DNA from 4 places in the Sporosarcina sp. 179-K 3D1 HS genome. Region 4 is predicted to be linked to each of the others. Evidence: riboswitches for the same ligand, from Rfam matches in the RefSeq annotation. Region 4 holds a riboswitch; each other region holds the start of a gene.
The links. A riboswitch is a leader RNA that binds a small molecule or an ion and turns the genes downstream of it on or off. The one in region 4 is predicted to bind S-adenosylmethionine.
Positions count from the first base shown of each region.

Region 1 (3,834 bases), on a different contig from region 4:
GATGAAGTCTCCATCGGACACCAAGTGACGCTCCATAGCTGCACCATCCGTAAAGGAGCCCTCGTCGGAATGGGCGCCATCGTTTTGGATGGAGCTGAAATCGGAGAAGGTGCTTTCGTCGGAGCCGGCAGCTTAGTTCCCCCTGGAAAAAAAGTGCCTCCCAACACATTGGTAATGGGCTCCCCCGCCAAAGTCGTGCGTGAATTAAACGACGACGACCGGAAAGATATGGAACGAATTGTCCGGGAGTATGCGGAAAAAGGGCAGTATTATAAGAGTTTACAGAAATGATAGGATAGAATGAAGTGGAATTCCACTAAGCAGGAATAGCTGGATGTATTCGTTGGAAGTTATGGGTGATTCGAGCGAATGGAGGCGAGTTTTGAACTAGGTTCTAGAAATAATGAGCGGTTTTCCGGAGTTATGAGCGCCCCCGACGAGTTATCAGGGCTTCTCCGGAGTTATAAGCGTTCCCAATTGATTATGGGCGATTCTTCGGAGTTATAAGCGTTCCCAACGAATTATGAGCGCTTCTCCGGGGTTATGAGCGGTCCCTGGAAGTTATGGGCGCCTCTATAAATTATCAGCGGTTTTCTAACAATTACAATAGAACCCTCAGCTTCACTGCCAAAAAATAACAGGAAGGGTGCCACTGCCGGCTCCCTTCCTGTTTTATTTCAATTATCCAATCACGCGTTCCGCCAAATCCCTAAGCGCAGTGGCTCTGTCTGTCTGCTCCCATGGCAATTCGATATCGGTACGGCCGAAATGTCCGTATGCCGCGGTTTGCTTATAGATCGGGCGGCGCAGATCAAGCATCTTGATAATGCCGGCTGGACGAAGGTCGAATAGTTCGCGGACTAGTCCCACAAGCTTGCTTTCATCGATTGTACCCGTGCCGAACGTATCGACCGAAATGGAAACTGGTTTGGCCACACCTATCGCGTAGGCCAGTTGCACTTCGCAGCGATCCGCCAAGCCCGCCGCCACAATATTTTTCGCGACATACCGTGCAGCATAAGATGCGGAGCGGTCCACTTTCGTCGCATCTTTTCCGGAAAACGCTCCGCCGCCGTGCCGAGCATAACCGCCGTATGTATCGACGATGATTTTACGGCCAGTCAGACCCGCATCTCCTTGAGGACCACCGATGACAAACCGTCCAGATGGATTAATAAAATACTTCGTGTTTTCATCTAACAGCTCTCCCGGAACGACTGAACCAATCACAACTTCCTTCATGTCGCGGGTGATTTGTTCAAGTGTCACCTCGGGATGGTGTTGCGTCGAAATGACAATCGTATCGATCCGAACCGGTTTATTATCTTCATCATATTCAACTGTCACTTGCGTTTTACCGTCCGGACGCAAATACGGAAGGATCTCCTCTTTGCGGACTTCCGTGAGGCGCCGTGACAATTTATGTGCCAAGCTGATCGGCAGAGGCATCAATTCCGGTGTTTCATTACAAGCAAATCCGAACATGAGCCCTTGGTCCCCTGCTCCGATCGCTTCCAGTTCCTCATCCGTCATCGTTCCTTCCCGGGCTTCCAACGCTTGGTTGACCCCCGCCGCAATTTCCGGGGATTGCTCGTCAATGGAAGTCAGGACAGCCGATGTCTCCCAGTCGAAGCCAAATTTCGCACGTGTATATCCGATTTCTTTTACCGTTTCCCGTACCACTTTTGGAATATCCACATACGTAGTTGTCGTAATTTCACCAGTTACCAAAACGAGCCCTGTTGTAATTGTTGTTTCGCAGGCTACTCGTGCATTTGCATCTTCCTTCAAAATGGCATCGAGAATGGCGTCCGAAATCTGATCGCACATTTTGTCCGGATGGCCCTCGGTTACAGATTCTGAAGTGAACAATTTACGATTTGTCATACAATTTCCTCCTATATCCTACGAGATTGATACGGTACTCATAAGTCCCATGTTCAGTTTAATCGACTAAGATCAAACTTTAAGCCATTTCGAGCTTTAACACGAGGGATAAAGGGCAATCTAAATAAAAAAGCCCTTCACTCACGTAAAAACATGAGGAAAGGCATAATTTCGAGAAGCACCTTTCACTCTTATCGTTCAAGGAATTTTACCTTGGTCCAGGTTTGGCACCTTCTCGCAGACAACGATGTCTTTGCAGGTTGCCGGGTTTCATAGGGCCTGACCCCTCCACCAGCTCGGGATAAGAGTATCCGTTCATTCTCATGCTACGCAATTTCATGTCGTATGTCAACAATTTATGACATTTGTGTCGAATTCTTTGCGGTTTCAAATTAGTGTAGATTATTATTAGTAATGTGTTATACTATTCGTGAATTGTAATGAAACCCAAGATTTTGGGATTATATGCAAAGGACGGTACAAAAATTATGATTTCAGCGAAAATTGGCGATGGACTAAAAAATCTTCTAGCAGGAGAAAATGTAAACATCCAGCTTTCCGTGCCACAACTGGTTGAAAAAGCGACTTCACGCGGAGAGGCTCAACTTACTGCAGACGGCGCCATCACTGCGCAGACAGGGAAATATACAGGACGTTCCCCAGAAGATAAGTATATCGTCGAGGAAGCGTCCTCCAAAGACAAAATCGATTGGGGTAAAGTGAACCGACCGATTTCTTCCGAAATTTTCGATTCTCTATATACGAAAGTTCTCGATCACCTAGGCAAAAAAGACGAACTTTTCGTCTTTAAAGGGTTTGCAGGTGCTGATAAAGATGCACGCTTGGCAATCCAAGTTGTTAACGAATATGCATGGCAGAACCTCTTCGTCCACCAATTATTCATCCGTCCGACGGAAGAAGAATTGCAAACGCACGAAGCTCAGTTCACCATTCTAGCGGCTCCTTCATTCAAAGCAGATCCAGCTGTCGACGGTACTCGTTCCGAGACTTTCATCATTGTATCACTTGAAAAGCGCATCGTCTTGATCGGTGGTACAGAATACGCTGGAGAAATGAAAAAATCGATCTTCTCCATTATGAACTACTTGCTTCCTGAACAAGGTATCCTTCCAATGCACTGTTCAGCGAACGTTGGTGAAGACGGCGATGTTGCTTTATTCTTCGGTCTTTCCGGCACAGGAAAAACAACTCTCTCAGCAGATGCAGACCGTAAATTGATCGGTGACGATGAGCACGGTTGGTCCGACAATGGCGTCTTCAACATTGAAGGCGGATGCTATGCGAAATGTATCAACTTGTCTCAAGAAAAAGAGCCGGAAATTTTCGGAGCAATTCGATTCGGTTCCGTTTTGGAAAACGTCGTCGTTGACCCGGAAACACGCATTCCGGATTATGATGATAATTCCTTGACTGAAAACACACGTGCGGCTTATCCGATTCATAATATCGAAAATATTGTTACACCGTCTGTCGCAGGCCACCCAAAAACAATTGTCTTCTTGACAGCAGATGCTTTTGGCGTATTGCCTCCGATCTCGAAATTGACGAAAGAACAAGCGATGTACCATTTCCTTAGCGGATTCACTTCCAAATTGGCAGGTACAGAGCGTGGCGTCACTTCTCCGGAAGCGACATTCTCTACATGCTTTGGCTCTCCATTCCTTCCACTTCCGGCAACTATCTATGCGGAAATGCTTGGAAATAAGATTGACGAGCACAATGCACAAGTCTTCCTCGTCAACACAGGTTGGACTGGCGGCGTCTACGGCGTCGGTAAACGGATGGACTTGAAATATACGCGAGCTATGGTTCGTGCAGCATTGGCGGGTAAACTGAACGATGTAGAAACTGAAGTGAATGAAATCTTCGGACTACAAATGCCGACTGCTATTGAAGGCGTTCCGAGCGAAGTTCTAAATCCACGAA
Region 1 is NZ_JBFEGI010000002.1:14,825-18,658, reverse strand. It holds gene AB1K83_RS02775 (gamma carbonic anhydrase family protein) at 1-291, shown strand, start outside; gene metK (methionine adenosyltransferase) at 682-1,887, opposite strand; SAM riboswitch class I at 2,076-2,195, opposite strand; gene pckA (phosphoenolpyruvate carboxykinase (ATP)) at 2,376-3,834, shown strand, end outside.
Region 1: another riboswitch for S-adenosylmethionine. It lies ahead of metK (methionine adenosyltransferase); the one in region 4 lies ahead of AB1K83_RS10555 (bifunctional homocysteine S-methyltransferase/methylenetetrahydrofolate reductase).

Region 2 (3,834 bases), on a different contig from region 4:
GTGACTTATATTTATTTGAATAAATACCGAGTGGAGCCGTTGGAACAACAATCAAATCCGTCAAATCCATATTGTTTTCTTTCGAGAAATTTTCCAAGTAGACGATATGCTGGAACAAGTTAGCGTCAATATCGCCGCTATCCAACGCATTGTTCGGCTGGATATAGTCGCTAAATTCCACAATCTCCACTTCATAACCTTTTTCTTCCAGACCTGGAGTAATCGCTTTTTTCAACATATCGCTATACGGTCCCGCAGTAGCACCGAATTTCAACGTTTTCTTTTCCTCTGTAGCCGTAGTGTCTTCCGCCTTTTCTTTCCCACCACAAGCGGCGAGGGCTGCAGCCAATACAACGGCAAGAAGCGTCAATACAAATTTTCTCATTTTCTTCTCTCCTCAATTATCGTTTATCTATAGCTTTTGAAACCCGATCTCCCGTAAATTGAATTAACTGTACTAAAATGATAAGTATAGCAACTGTTACCACCATGATGGTGTTATCATAACGATAATAACCGAACCGGATGGCCAGATCCCCGATTCCCCCGCCCCCGACAAAACCTGCCATGGCCGAGTAGGCTACCAGACTGATAACTGTCAATGTAACACCTTGGACAATGCTCGACTTGGCTTCGGGCAATAGAACATTGCGGATGATCATCCACGGAGAAGCCCCAATAGCGATTGCAGCCTCAATGACTCCCTTGTCAATCTCCCTCATGGATGTTTCCACAATCCTTGCAAAAAACGGAATGGCCGCCGCCGACAAGGAAACACTCGCAGCTGCCGGGCCGATTGTGCTGCCGACAATCAGTTTAGTCAATGGTATCAAGGCGACCAGCAAAATGATGAACGGAATTGACCGCACCATATTGACAATAAAACCAAAGAAGGAATTAATCAGTGCATTCTCCAAGAACAGTCCACGATCCGTTATAAAGAGCAGAATGCCCAAAGGCAGCCCGATGACAATCGCTATTGCTAATGAAATGCCAATCATATACAGAGTTTCACCAAAAGCTTTCGTGATATCTGGTATCAATTCAACAATATGTACCATATCAATTCCCATTGTCAATCACCTCCACAATCGCTTCTTGTCCAACCATATAATCGATCGCTTTTTGAATTTCCTGCGGATCTCCTTGTAATTCCATTAAAAACGTGCCAAGCGGGCTTTCCTGAATATATTCGATAGAACCGTGCAAGAAATTCCCCTTTACATTGAAATGCTGCATCGTATCGGAAATAACACTCTTTACGGCGACATCTCCTTTAAATATCACTTTCACCAATGTTCCGGTGCACGTCTCTAAAATGGCATCCGGCACATCGAACGAAACGACACTGCTGATGAACTCTTTCGTCAACGGCTGTTTCGGATCGGAGAAAATATCATATACTTGTCCTTCTTCAATCACTTTCCCGTCCTGCATGATCGCCATCCGATCGCAAATCTCTTTTACAACGTTCATTTCGTGAGTTATCAAAACGATCGTAATTTTTAATTCACGATTGATCTTCTTGAGCAACCGTAATATTGACGTTGTCGTATTCGGGTCTAGGGCGGATGTCGCTTCATCACAAAGTAACACGGATGGATTATTGGCCAATGCACGGGCGATTCCGACCCGCTGTTTCTGTCCGCCACTTAACTGCGCGGGGTACACATTCCGTTTGTCAGCCAGACCTACCATTTCGAGCAATTCTGTAACTCGTGCCTCCACTTGATTCGCCGGCATTTTGGCTGCATGCAGGGCAAAGGCGATATTTTCAAAGACCGTTTTTTGACTGATAAGGTAAAAATGTTGAAAGATCATTCCGATTTTCAAACGGGCTTGGCGCAAGGCTCTCCCCTTCAACTTGATTAAATTCAAGTCATCGACTAAGACTGTGCCACTCGTCGGCTTTTCCAATAAATTCATACAACGGAGCAATGAGCTTTTCCCTGCGCCTGAATAACCGACAATGCCAAAAATCTCGCCTGTATGGATTTCGAGCGTGACATTGTCTACACCTTTCACGATGCCACCCTTTGTCTTGTATTCTTTTGAAAGATTTTTGATCTGGATCATTGGCTCTCCTCTTTCTACAAATCAACGGGTATCCAATTATCCGCTGAATAAATATAAAAAACCTCTTCCATTTTCATCAATGAAAGAAGCACTGAACAATATCAGCTTATCTCTCAGAATGAAAATCCACTCTGTAGGACTTGGCACCTTCCTTGTATACAAGGGGTTGCTGGACGTCATCGGGCCTTTCCCTCGGTCGCTCTGGATAAGAGTAATTATTTAATTTTTTTGACCTTAGATTAGCTTATATTTATTTAAACAATTAGTCAAGCTTATTCGACAATTTTCGCTAGTTTGCAGATAGTCCCGCATTATATGTATACTATTCTTTAAACAGATGATTGAGAAAAGAGGAAAACCAAATGGCGATTTCAAATCGATTGCAAGCGTTACCCCCACACTTTTTCACAACATTGATCGGCAAAGTTGAGGCTGCTATGGCAGAAGGCCGAGATGTCATCAATCTAGGCCGCGGAAATCCAGATCAACCGACTCCCCCGCATATTGTCAAGGCGTTGCAACAAGCGGTGGAAGACCCTGCCACCCATGGGTATTCCCCATTCAGAGGAACTAAAGAATTACGTCAGGCGGCTGCCGACTATTATCAACGGGAGTTTGGCGTGACCGTCGATCCTGAAACCGAAGTGGCTGTCCTTGGCGGCACAAAAATCGGTGTCGTCGAACTGCCGCTTGCGATTCTGAATGAAGGCGAATTATTGCTTCTTCCCGATCCCGGATATCCGGATTACTTGTCGGGTGTAAGCCTGGCTGATATCCGGTATGAAACGATGCCGCTTCTCGAGGAAAACGGATTTTTTCCTGACTATACTGCACTTTCCGATAGACAAAAACAGGAAGCAAAATTGATGTATTTGAATTATCCAAGCAACCCGACAGGCGTGACCGCCACCCTCCCATTTTTTGAAGAGACGGTCGCCTTTGCCAAAGAACATGGCATTTACGTATTGCAAGACTTCGCTTATGGCGCCATCGGATTTGACGGCAAAAAGCCGATTAGCTTTCTGCAAGCGGAAGGAGCAAAAGACGTCGGCATCGAAATGCTCTCTCTTTCCAAAATGTACAATATGGCTGGATGGAGGGTCGGATTCGCGGTTGGAAATGCGGAAATTGTGGAAGCGATCAACTTGTTGCAAGATCATTTATTCACCAGCGTCTTCCCTGCTGTCCAACGAGCGGCCATCACCGCGTTGACAGACAGTCAACAATGCGTGGAAGATTTAGTTGCACTCTATGAAAGCCGACGGAATGTCCTCGTTGCGGAATGCCGACGGATCGGATGGGACATCACCCCGCCAACGGGCTCATTCTTTGGCTGGCTACCAGTTCCGGAAGGCTTCACTAGTGAGGAATTCGCAGATCTACTGCTTTCGAAAGCGAATGTCGCCGTATCACCGGGGAATGGCTTCGGAGAGCACGGAGAAGGATATGTCCGTGTCGGATTATTGGAAAGCGAAAAGCGGATCAGGGAAGCAATTGCCCGAATTGAACAACTTGGCATCTTTTCTAAATAAAATACGACTGACGAATTCGTTTGATTCGTCAGTCTTTTCATTTTCCTCCATCCAATCGGTCAACCAGTTTTTCCAATAGTTTGTTGAGTGTATCAATATCTGGATTACATTGCTTATTTTGATCATCTTCTTTTTTCAATTGATCAATTTGCTGTTGAAGTTTTTCAAATTGTTGTTGCTGTTGTGCCTCTGCAGCCTTAGCCTCTGCTTTTTTCAATTCATCTAT
Region 2 is NZ_JBFEGI010000002.1:250,931-254,764, reverse strand. It holds gene AB1K83_RS03965 (MetQ/NlpA family ABC transporter substrate-binding protein) at 1-385, opposite strand, end outside; gene AB1K83_RS03960 (methionine ABC transporter permease) at 402-1,073, opposite strand; gene AB1K83_RS03955 (methionine ABC transporter ATP-binding protein) at 1,063-2,076, opposite strand; SAM riboswitch class I at 2,180-2,288, opposite strand; gene AB1K83_RS03950 (pyridoxal phosphate-dependent aminotransferase) at 2,439-3,608, shown strand; gene AB1K83_RS03945 (hypothetical protein) at 3,646-3,834, opposite strand, start outside.
Region 2: another riboswitch for S-adenosylmethionine. It lies ahead of AB1K83_RS03955 (methionine ABC transporter ATP-binding protein); the one in region 4 lies ahead of AB1K83_RS10555 (bifunctional homocysteine S-methyltransferase/methylenetetrahydrofolate reductase).

Region 3 (3,834 bases), on a different contig from region 4:
ACTCGCTTTTATATGCTTGGACCATGGAATGGGCATGCGTCCCTGCCACCGGAATGTCAAACCGCTTCCCCGCCAGGACATTACTCGTCGCTTCGATGCCGCCAATATATGTAGCACGTGCGCCCCAAATCGCCGCGTCCATCTCATGCGCCCGGCGCGTCCCGAATTCCATGACCACTTCATCTTTCACCACTTGCTTGATACGGCTCGCTTTCGTCGCAATCAACGTCTGGTAGTTGACGATATTCAGTATAGCCGTTTCAATCAGCTGCGCCTGGATTAACGGAGCTTCCACCCGCATGATCGGTTCATTTGCAAAAACGAGCTCGCCCTCTACCATTGAATAGATATCACCCGTAAAACGGAGTTCTTTCAAATACGCCAAGAAATCTTCCTGATATCCAACCTCATTTCGAAGATAGGCAAGGTCACTCTCGGTGAAACGAAGTTCCCGCATATAATCAAGAACACGTTCCAAGCCTGCAAAAAGAGCATAGCCATTCCCGAATGGCAATTTCCTGAAAAACAGTTCAAACACGGCTTTCCGATTATGGATTCCGTCTGCCCAATAGGATTCCGCCATATTGATCTGATAAAGATCTGTATGTAATGTCCAGCTATCGTTTGTATAGTTCGAACTCATCGCAATCTCCTTCTTCCACTTCCAAATGTGTATTAGTATACACCAGTATACTACATGTACCCGGAATCTGGCCGGTTCTAACCTATAGGGGAGCCAATATCCATTGTTCCTGGGCGCGCCACAGGAGTTATGAGAGTTTGCGCGGGATTCTGAGCGCTCCATACAAAAAGTGCCGGGCAGCCGCCCGACACTTTTCATTTTCTTATCGTTTCATGATGACCCCTGTAAAATCGAAATTATCCGGATCCGGGCCGACCCTTTTGTTTTCATTCAGCGACCCGATATTTTCCATCTCTTCTGCAGTCAGTTCGAAATCAAAGACTTTTGTATTGTCGATGATCCGGCTTTGCGTCACTGATTTCGGAATCGTCACGACGCCGTTCTGCAAGTCCCAGCGCAGCATGACTTGCGCTGTTGTTTTGCCGTATTTTTCAGCAATTTCAACCAACACCGGATTCTCCAGTAATTGTCCCCGCATGAGAGGAGACCAGGCCTCCAACTGAATGCCGTTTTCTTTGCAGAATGCCAGGAGTTCGACTTGTGTCAAGCATGGATGATATTCGACCTGGTTGACCATCGGATTAATTTCAGCCTCGGCCATCAGGTCCTCCAGATGGTGTATATTGAAGTTGCAGACGCCGATAGCCCGAGCACGTCCGTCTTTGTATAATTTCTCGAGCGCCTTCCAAGTGTCTTTGTACTTTCCAGGTTCCGGCCAATGAATCAAATACAGATCCACGTACTCAAGATCCAATCGTTTCAAGCTGTCATCGAATGCTTCTAATGTAGCCTCATAGCCCTGATCCGAATTCCATACTTTGGTTGTAACGAAGATTTCTTCACGGGGAACACCCGATTCTTTGATTCCTCGTCCGACACCTTCTTCATTACGGTAAATTGCGGCCGTATCAATGCTACGGTACCCTGCTTCCAATGCCCATTTCACCGCATCGACCACTTCTTGCCCTTCCTTGGATTGATAAACCCCCAAGCCCATCCACGGCATTTTCACACCGTTAGCCAAGGTAGCGCAATCCTGCAAATGTTTCGCCACCATTCCTACCCCTCCTACACTATGTAATACGACCATATTATCATAAGGTACCGGTACACCACAGAGGGATGCTTCCAGCGAAAATACCCTTGCAATAAAAACATCCTCGTGATAGAGTTGGATAAATCAATCTTATCAAACAACTTCATATCTGTATTCTTATCCAGAGAGACGGAGGGATTGGCCCTACGATGTCTCGGCAACCAGCCTATTGAGGTATGGTGCTAATTCCAATAGGCGAACTGCCTTGAAGATAAGGAGATTGACTTCATAAATTCTGAGGGTCCTCTTCTTCGAAAAGGGCGCTCTTTTTTATTCCATTAAGAAAAGGATGAATATGATGACGAAGAGAAGCTTGGCAACAACGTTAGTGCAACTGGGGAACCATAGCGACGTGAAAACAGGGGCGATCAACCCGCCGATTTATTTATCCACCGCCTATAAGCATGATGGCATCGGAAAAACGACCGGATACGATTACACGCGGACGAAAAACCCTACCCGAACGATACTGGAAGAAGGTATTGCCAAACTGGAAAGCGGGGATGCGGGATTCGCCTGTAGTTCCGGGATGGCCGCTATCCAATTGGTCCTTTCTCTCTTCCGCTCGGGCGATGAAATCATCTGTCCCGAAGACATTTACGGGGGGACCTATCGCCTTTTAGACTACTATTCTGATGTGTATTCAATTCATACAACATATACTGACTTTTCCAAGATTGAAGAAGTGGAAAAATGTATTACCGAAAACACTCGTGCATTGTTTATCGAAACACCGACAAACCCACTTATGCAGGAAATCGATCTTGAGACGTATGCACAACTCGCGAAGCAACACGGTCTTCTATTAATTGTAGATAATACTTTCTTGACGCCCTATTTCCAGCGTCCTATCGAATATGGAGCAGATATCGTCCTACATAGCGCCACGAAATATATTGGAGGGCATAATGATGTTCTAGCCGGCCTGGTTGTGGCGAAAGGCGAAGAGTTGTGCGAGCAATTAGGGAAAAATCATAACGCAATCGGGGCGGTACTCTCCCCTTCCGATTCATGGCTCGTCATACGCGGCCTGAAAACCCTCCATTTGCGAATGAAACAGCATGACGCAAATGCGAAGGCGATTGTGAAATATTTGGAGAGCGAACCGAAAGTGAGCGAAGTCCTCTACGCGGGGCAAGGTGGAATGCTATCGTTCCGCTTACAAGAGAGCGCATGGGTTGGCCCATTCTTAGAAAACATTCAGCTCATCACATTTGCGGAGAGTCTGGGTGGCGTGGAAAGCTTCATCACGTATCCCACAACGCAAACCCACGCGGACATCCCGGAAGAAGAGCGGATACGGCGCGGCGTCTGCGACCGGCTACTGCGTTTTTCGGTCGGTGTGGAAGAAGCGGAAGATTTGATTGACGACTTGAAGCAAGTATTCGCGAAATTGGAAAGCGAGGTACCCCAACCATGAGCAATCAACGATTGGAAACGAAATTCATCCATGCTTCAACGAGCGGTGACTTTGAACAGAAAACTGGGGCGGTAAATGTTCCGATTTATTTGTCGTCCACATTCCATCAGGAGAATTTTGATTCATTCGGCCCGTATGATTATAGCCGCTCGGGCAATCCGACGAGGGATGCGCTCGAAAAGACAATCGCCGAGTTGGAGGGCGGTGCAAGAGGGCTCGCATTCGCATCAGGGATGGCAGCCATTTCTTCCGCTTTCATGTTGTTGAAATCCGGGGACCATATCGTCGTGACAGAGGATGTGTATGGCGGAACGTTCCGTTTCATTACTCAAGTATTGACGAAGTTTGGCATTGAGCACACCTTTGTCGACCTGGCGGATTTGGAAGCGACCGCACAAGCGATTCAACCGAATACGAAAGTGATTTATATGGAGACGCCATCGAACCCACGCCTCGGCATTACGGATATCGCCGGAATCGTGGAGATCGCGAAAGCGAATGGCTGCCTAACCTTCTTGGACAATACGTTCATGACACCGCTCTACCAACGGCCAATCGAACTTGGTGTCGATATCGTACTGCATAGCGCAACGAAATTCCTGTCCGGCCATAGTGATATCATAGCCGGACTAGCCGTGACGAAAGATGAAGAACTCGGCAACCAGCTCGCCTTCA
Region 3 is NZ_JBFEGI010000014.1:90,810-94,643, reverse strand. It holds gene AB1K83_RS15910 (nicotinate phosphoribosyltransferase) at 1-643, opposite strand, end outside; gene AB1K83_RS15905 (aldo/keto reductase) at 846-1,700, opposite strand; SAM riboswitch class I at 1,854-1,957, shown strand; gene AB1K83_RS15900 (methionine biosynthesis PLP-dependent protein) at 2,038-3,159, shown strand; gene metC (cystathionine beta-lyase) at 3,156-3,834, shown strand, end outside.
Region 3: another riboswitch for S-adenosylmethionine. It lies ahead of AB1K83_RS15900 (methionine biosynthesis PLP-dependent protein); the one in region 4 lies ahead of AB1K83_RS10555 (bifunctional homocysteine S-methyltransferase/methylenetetrahydrofolate reductase).

Region 4 (3,834 bases):
AGCAGCTAAAACTCTCTTCAAATTCGTATTCACTCTGCCCACCTCGATTCTTATTTCTCAGATGCTGTCTTCAGGACATCGATGATAGCCGCACGATCTTCATCAGATAACGGATTGCCTGCAATGACGCCGGACATCACGGCAGAAGTCGGCTGTTTCAGGAATGAATCCAGATCGACGCCATGCTTGTCCTTGACGCCATCGTACGCATGCGATAGATCCGGTCCAGTCGTCCCGCCTTCGATACCGAGTGAATTGACGGCATGACAGGATAAACAACTATTCGTATTCAACACTTCTGCTTCCGCCGGCACCGATGCCTGCTCTTCGCCTTGTCCTTCTTCATTCGCCGGCTCCGTCGCGCCACTTTCGGTAGTTGCCGTCTCCTCTTTATTGCCTTGGCTAAAGTAAAAATACCCTCCAGCAAACGCCAATACAAAGGCGACAATAAAAATGATGCCGTTTGTCTTCATAAGCTTATAACCTCCTTTTCTATTGCTAATTTAATAAACTTGTATTTATAATACAACTTTATCACAGTCTTATAGGGCAGTCCCAAAACTCCTAATCACTTCATCAATTCTTCACAATTAACCGAGATGGATTTGTAACAATTTCTGTTCTGACAGGCGATCATGCGGCGTCCTTATGGCATTGCGGAAATATTCCGCAAGTTAGTAATCTATATTACCCTCTCCTACTAGCAAACAAACAAAAACGGATGGCCGAATCGCCACCCGTCAGTATTTTTCCCCTTCATCTTTAGGAAAGAGGAAAAAAGATATGCCCCCGCTTACGATCATCGCTCCGATGGTAATGAACACCCGGGATGTCGGCGGGACTTCCTGATAATTTTTACTCAACATCATCCAACCGAACGATCCGACAACTAACATGATCGGGATGATAAATTTAAGTGCTCTCAATCATTCCACCCTCTACTTCCTTTGTCATGGTTGTCTCCATAATACCATACTCCAGCAATGGAATTTGGAATCGGCAAACTGGATACAGGGTCGGACTCGTATCACCTTAAAACCGATATGCTACTAAGGAATTTAACAAAAAGACTTGACGGCACGGATTTTTAACGTTACGATGTTTTCAACAATTCAAATAAAATAAAGATTCTTATCGAGAGAAGCTGAGGGAACTGGCCCGAAGACGCTTCAGCAACCAGCCGGTCGGCAAGGTGCTACCTCCAGCAGGTCTTCGACGGCCTGGAAGATAAGAAGGAGCGAATATACACGTCTAAAGCCTTCTTTCTCGATGAAGGCTTTTTTTACTTTTAATTCGAGTTAAAGCAACTCTGCCAAGGCATAACCGTTTGTAGAAAGGGAGATCGCACTATGTCATTGCTAGAAAAACTGAAAACCGATGTTCTGACCGCCGATGGAGCAATCGGGACACTGCTTTATTCATATGGAATTGATTTTTGTTATGAAGAATTGAATGTTGAAAAGCCTGAAATCATTGAAAAGATACACCAAGATTACATCCGGGCAGGTGCCGACGTCATCCAGACGAACACGTACAGTGCGAATGCTCTGAAGCTGGCCCGCTATGGAATGGAAAACCGGGTGAAAGAGTTTAACGAAGCGGCAATACAAATTGCAAAGAAAGCGGCTGCTCCGGGTGGACAATTCGTCCTTGGCACAATCGGCGGCTTCCGCGGCATACGGAAAAGCGACGCCACGTTGCAAGAAATCCAGAAGGTCGTCCAGCAACAGGCTGAGCATCTATTGACTGGGGATCCGGACGGAATTCTCCTAGAAACCTATTATGATTTCGAAGAATTATCCGCTGTCGTTCAGATGCTTCGTACCATGACAGACACGCCGATCATTGCCCAAGTCTCGATGGAAGAGCCGGGCGTATTGCAGAACGGAATTTCCCTAAACGATGCACTTCATCAATTGGAGGCGCTTGGTGCGGATGTGGTCGGTGTCAACTGCCGTCTCGGTCCTTTCCATACAATCCAAGCTTTTGAAGAGGTCATTTTGCCGGAGAAGGCATTTTTATCCGCCTATCCGAATGCGAGCCTGCTCGACGTGGAAGATGGCCGGATTGTCTATGTATCCGAGGCGGATTATTTCGGCCGGGCCGCCCTGTCCCTTCGCAATGAAGGCGTCCGTCTGATCGGCGGTTGCTGCGGAACGACGCCGAAGCATATCGAAGCGGCGAAAAAGCAACTGGCCGGTCTCGCTCCAGTCGTAGCCAAAGAAGTGAAAAAACAAAAGCCGGTGGTCATCCGCGAAGCAAACCCGGCTATCAATGAGCCAATCCACGAAAAAGTGAAAAGAGAACGATCCGTCATTGTCGAACTGGACACACCGCGGACGTTGGAAATCGAAAAATTCATCGAAGGCGCAAATCTGCTCCACGAAGCGGGTGTCGATGCTGTCACAATGGCCGATAACTCACTCGCCTCCCCGCGAATCAGTAACGTCGCGATGGGCGCCATTCTGAAACAGCAATATAATATAAGACCACTCGTCCATATCACATGCCGCGATCGCAATCTGATCGGTCTGCAATCGCATCTGATGGGACTGGATGCGCTTGATATCCAAGATATTTTGCTTGTCACGGGGGATCCGACGAAAGTAGGCGACTTCCCAGGCGCGACCAATGTCTATGACGTGAACAGCATGGAATTGACGCAACTGACCAAGCAATTAAATGAAGGAATCTCCTTCTCCGGCAAACCGTTGAAGAAGAAAGCTTCCTTCTCAGTGGCAGCCGCCTTCAACCCGAACGTCCGGGTCGTGGAGCGTGCCGTTAAGCGTTTGGAGAAGAAAATTGAAAGTGGTGCGGATTACTTCATTAGTCAGCCGGTTTATTCTAAAGAAAAAATCGAAGAAATCTATGAATCGACCAAACATTTAGATACGCCGATTTTCATCGGCATCATGCCGTTGACCAATATCCGTAATGCGGAATTCCTGCACAATGAAGTGCCAGGCATCAAATTATCAGATGAAGTATTGGAACGGATGCGTGCTTGTGGGGAAGACCGTCAAAAATCGACGGAGGAAGGTGTCCGGATTGCCAAAGAACTGATCGATACGGCGGCGCAGCTCTTTAATGGCATTTATATCATCACGCCTTTCCTTCGTTACGATATGTCATTGGAATTGATTCAACATATAAAAGAACTTGATGCACAGAAGGAGAGGGAACTTGTCCATGCCGATTCATCCAATTGAACAACAACTACAGAAAAGAATTCTCATCATAGATGGTGCAATGGGCACGATGTTGCAAGCAGCTGACTTGACCCCCGAAGATTTCGGCGGCGAGGAGTACGATGGCTGTAACGAATTTTTGAATATTACACGACCTGACGTTCTGGATCGGATTCACCGCGAATACTTGGAGGCGGGTGCGGACATCATTTGTACCAATACATTTGGTGGCACACCGATTGTCCTCGATGATTACGACCTCGGTGATCGGGCGCATGAAATCAATTTTGAAGCGGCTCAGATCGCGAAGAAATGTGCAGAAGACTTCTCAACACCGGAATGGCCACGATTCGTCGCGGGCGCGATGGGACCGACGACCAAGACGCTTTCCGTCACAGGCGGAGCGACATTTGATGGATTGACCGAAGACTTCTATGTGCAGGCAAAAGCGCTGATCGAAGGCGGCTGCGACTTGCTATTAATGGAGACGAGCCAGGATATGCTGAATGTCAAAGCAGGCACACTCGGCATCAAGCGCGCATTCGAAGAGACCGGTAAAGAAGTCCCTGTCATGATTTCGGGTACTATTGAGCCGATGGGAACAACGTTGGCCGGCCAAAGCATTGAATCGTTCTATATTTCAATC
Region 4 is NZ_JBFEGI010000007.1:28,674-32,507, reverse strand. It holds gene nosZ (Sec-dependent nitrous-oxide reductase) at 1-33, opposite strand, end outside; gene AB1K83_RS10565 (c-type cytochrome) at 51-473, opposite strand; gene AB1K83_RS10560 (histidine kinase) at 741-926, opposite strand; SAM riboswitch class I at 1,129-1,234, shown strand; gene AB1K83_RS10555 (bifunctional homocysteine S-methyltransferase/methylenetetrahydrofolate reductase) at 1,350-3,209, shown strand; gene metH (methionine synthase) at 3,190-3,834, shown strand, end outside.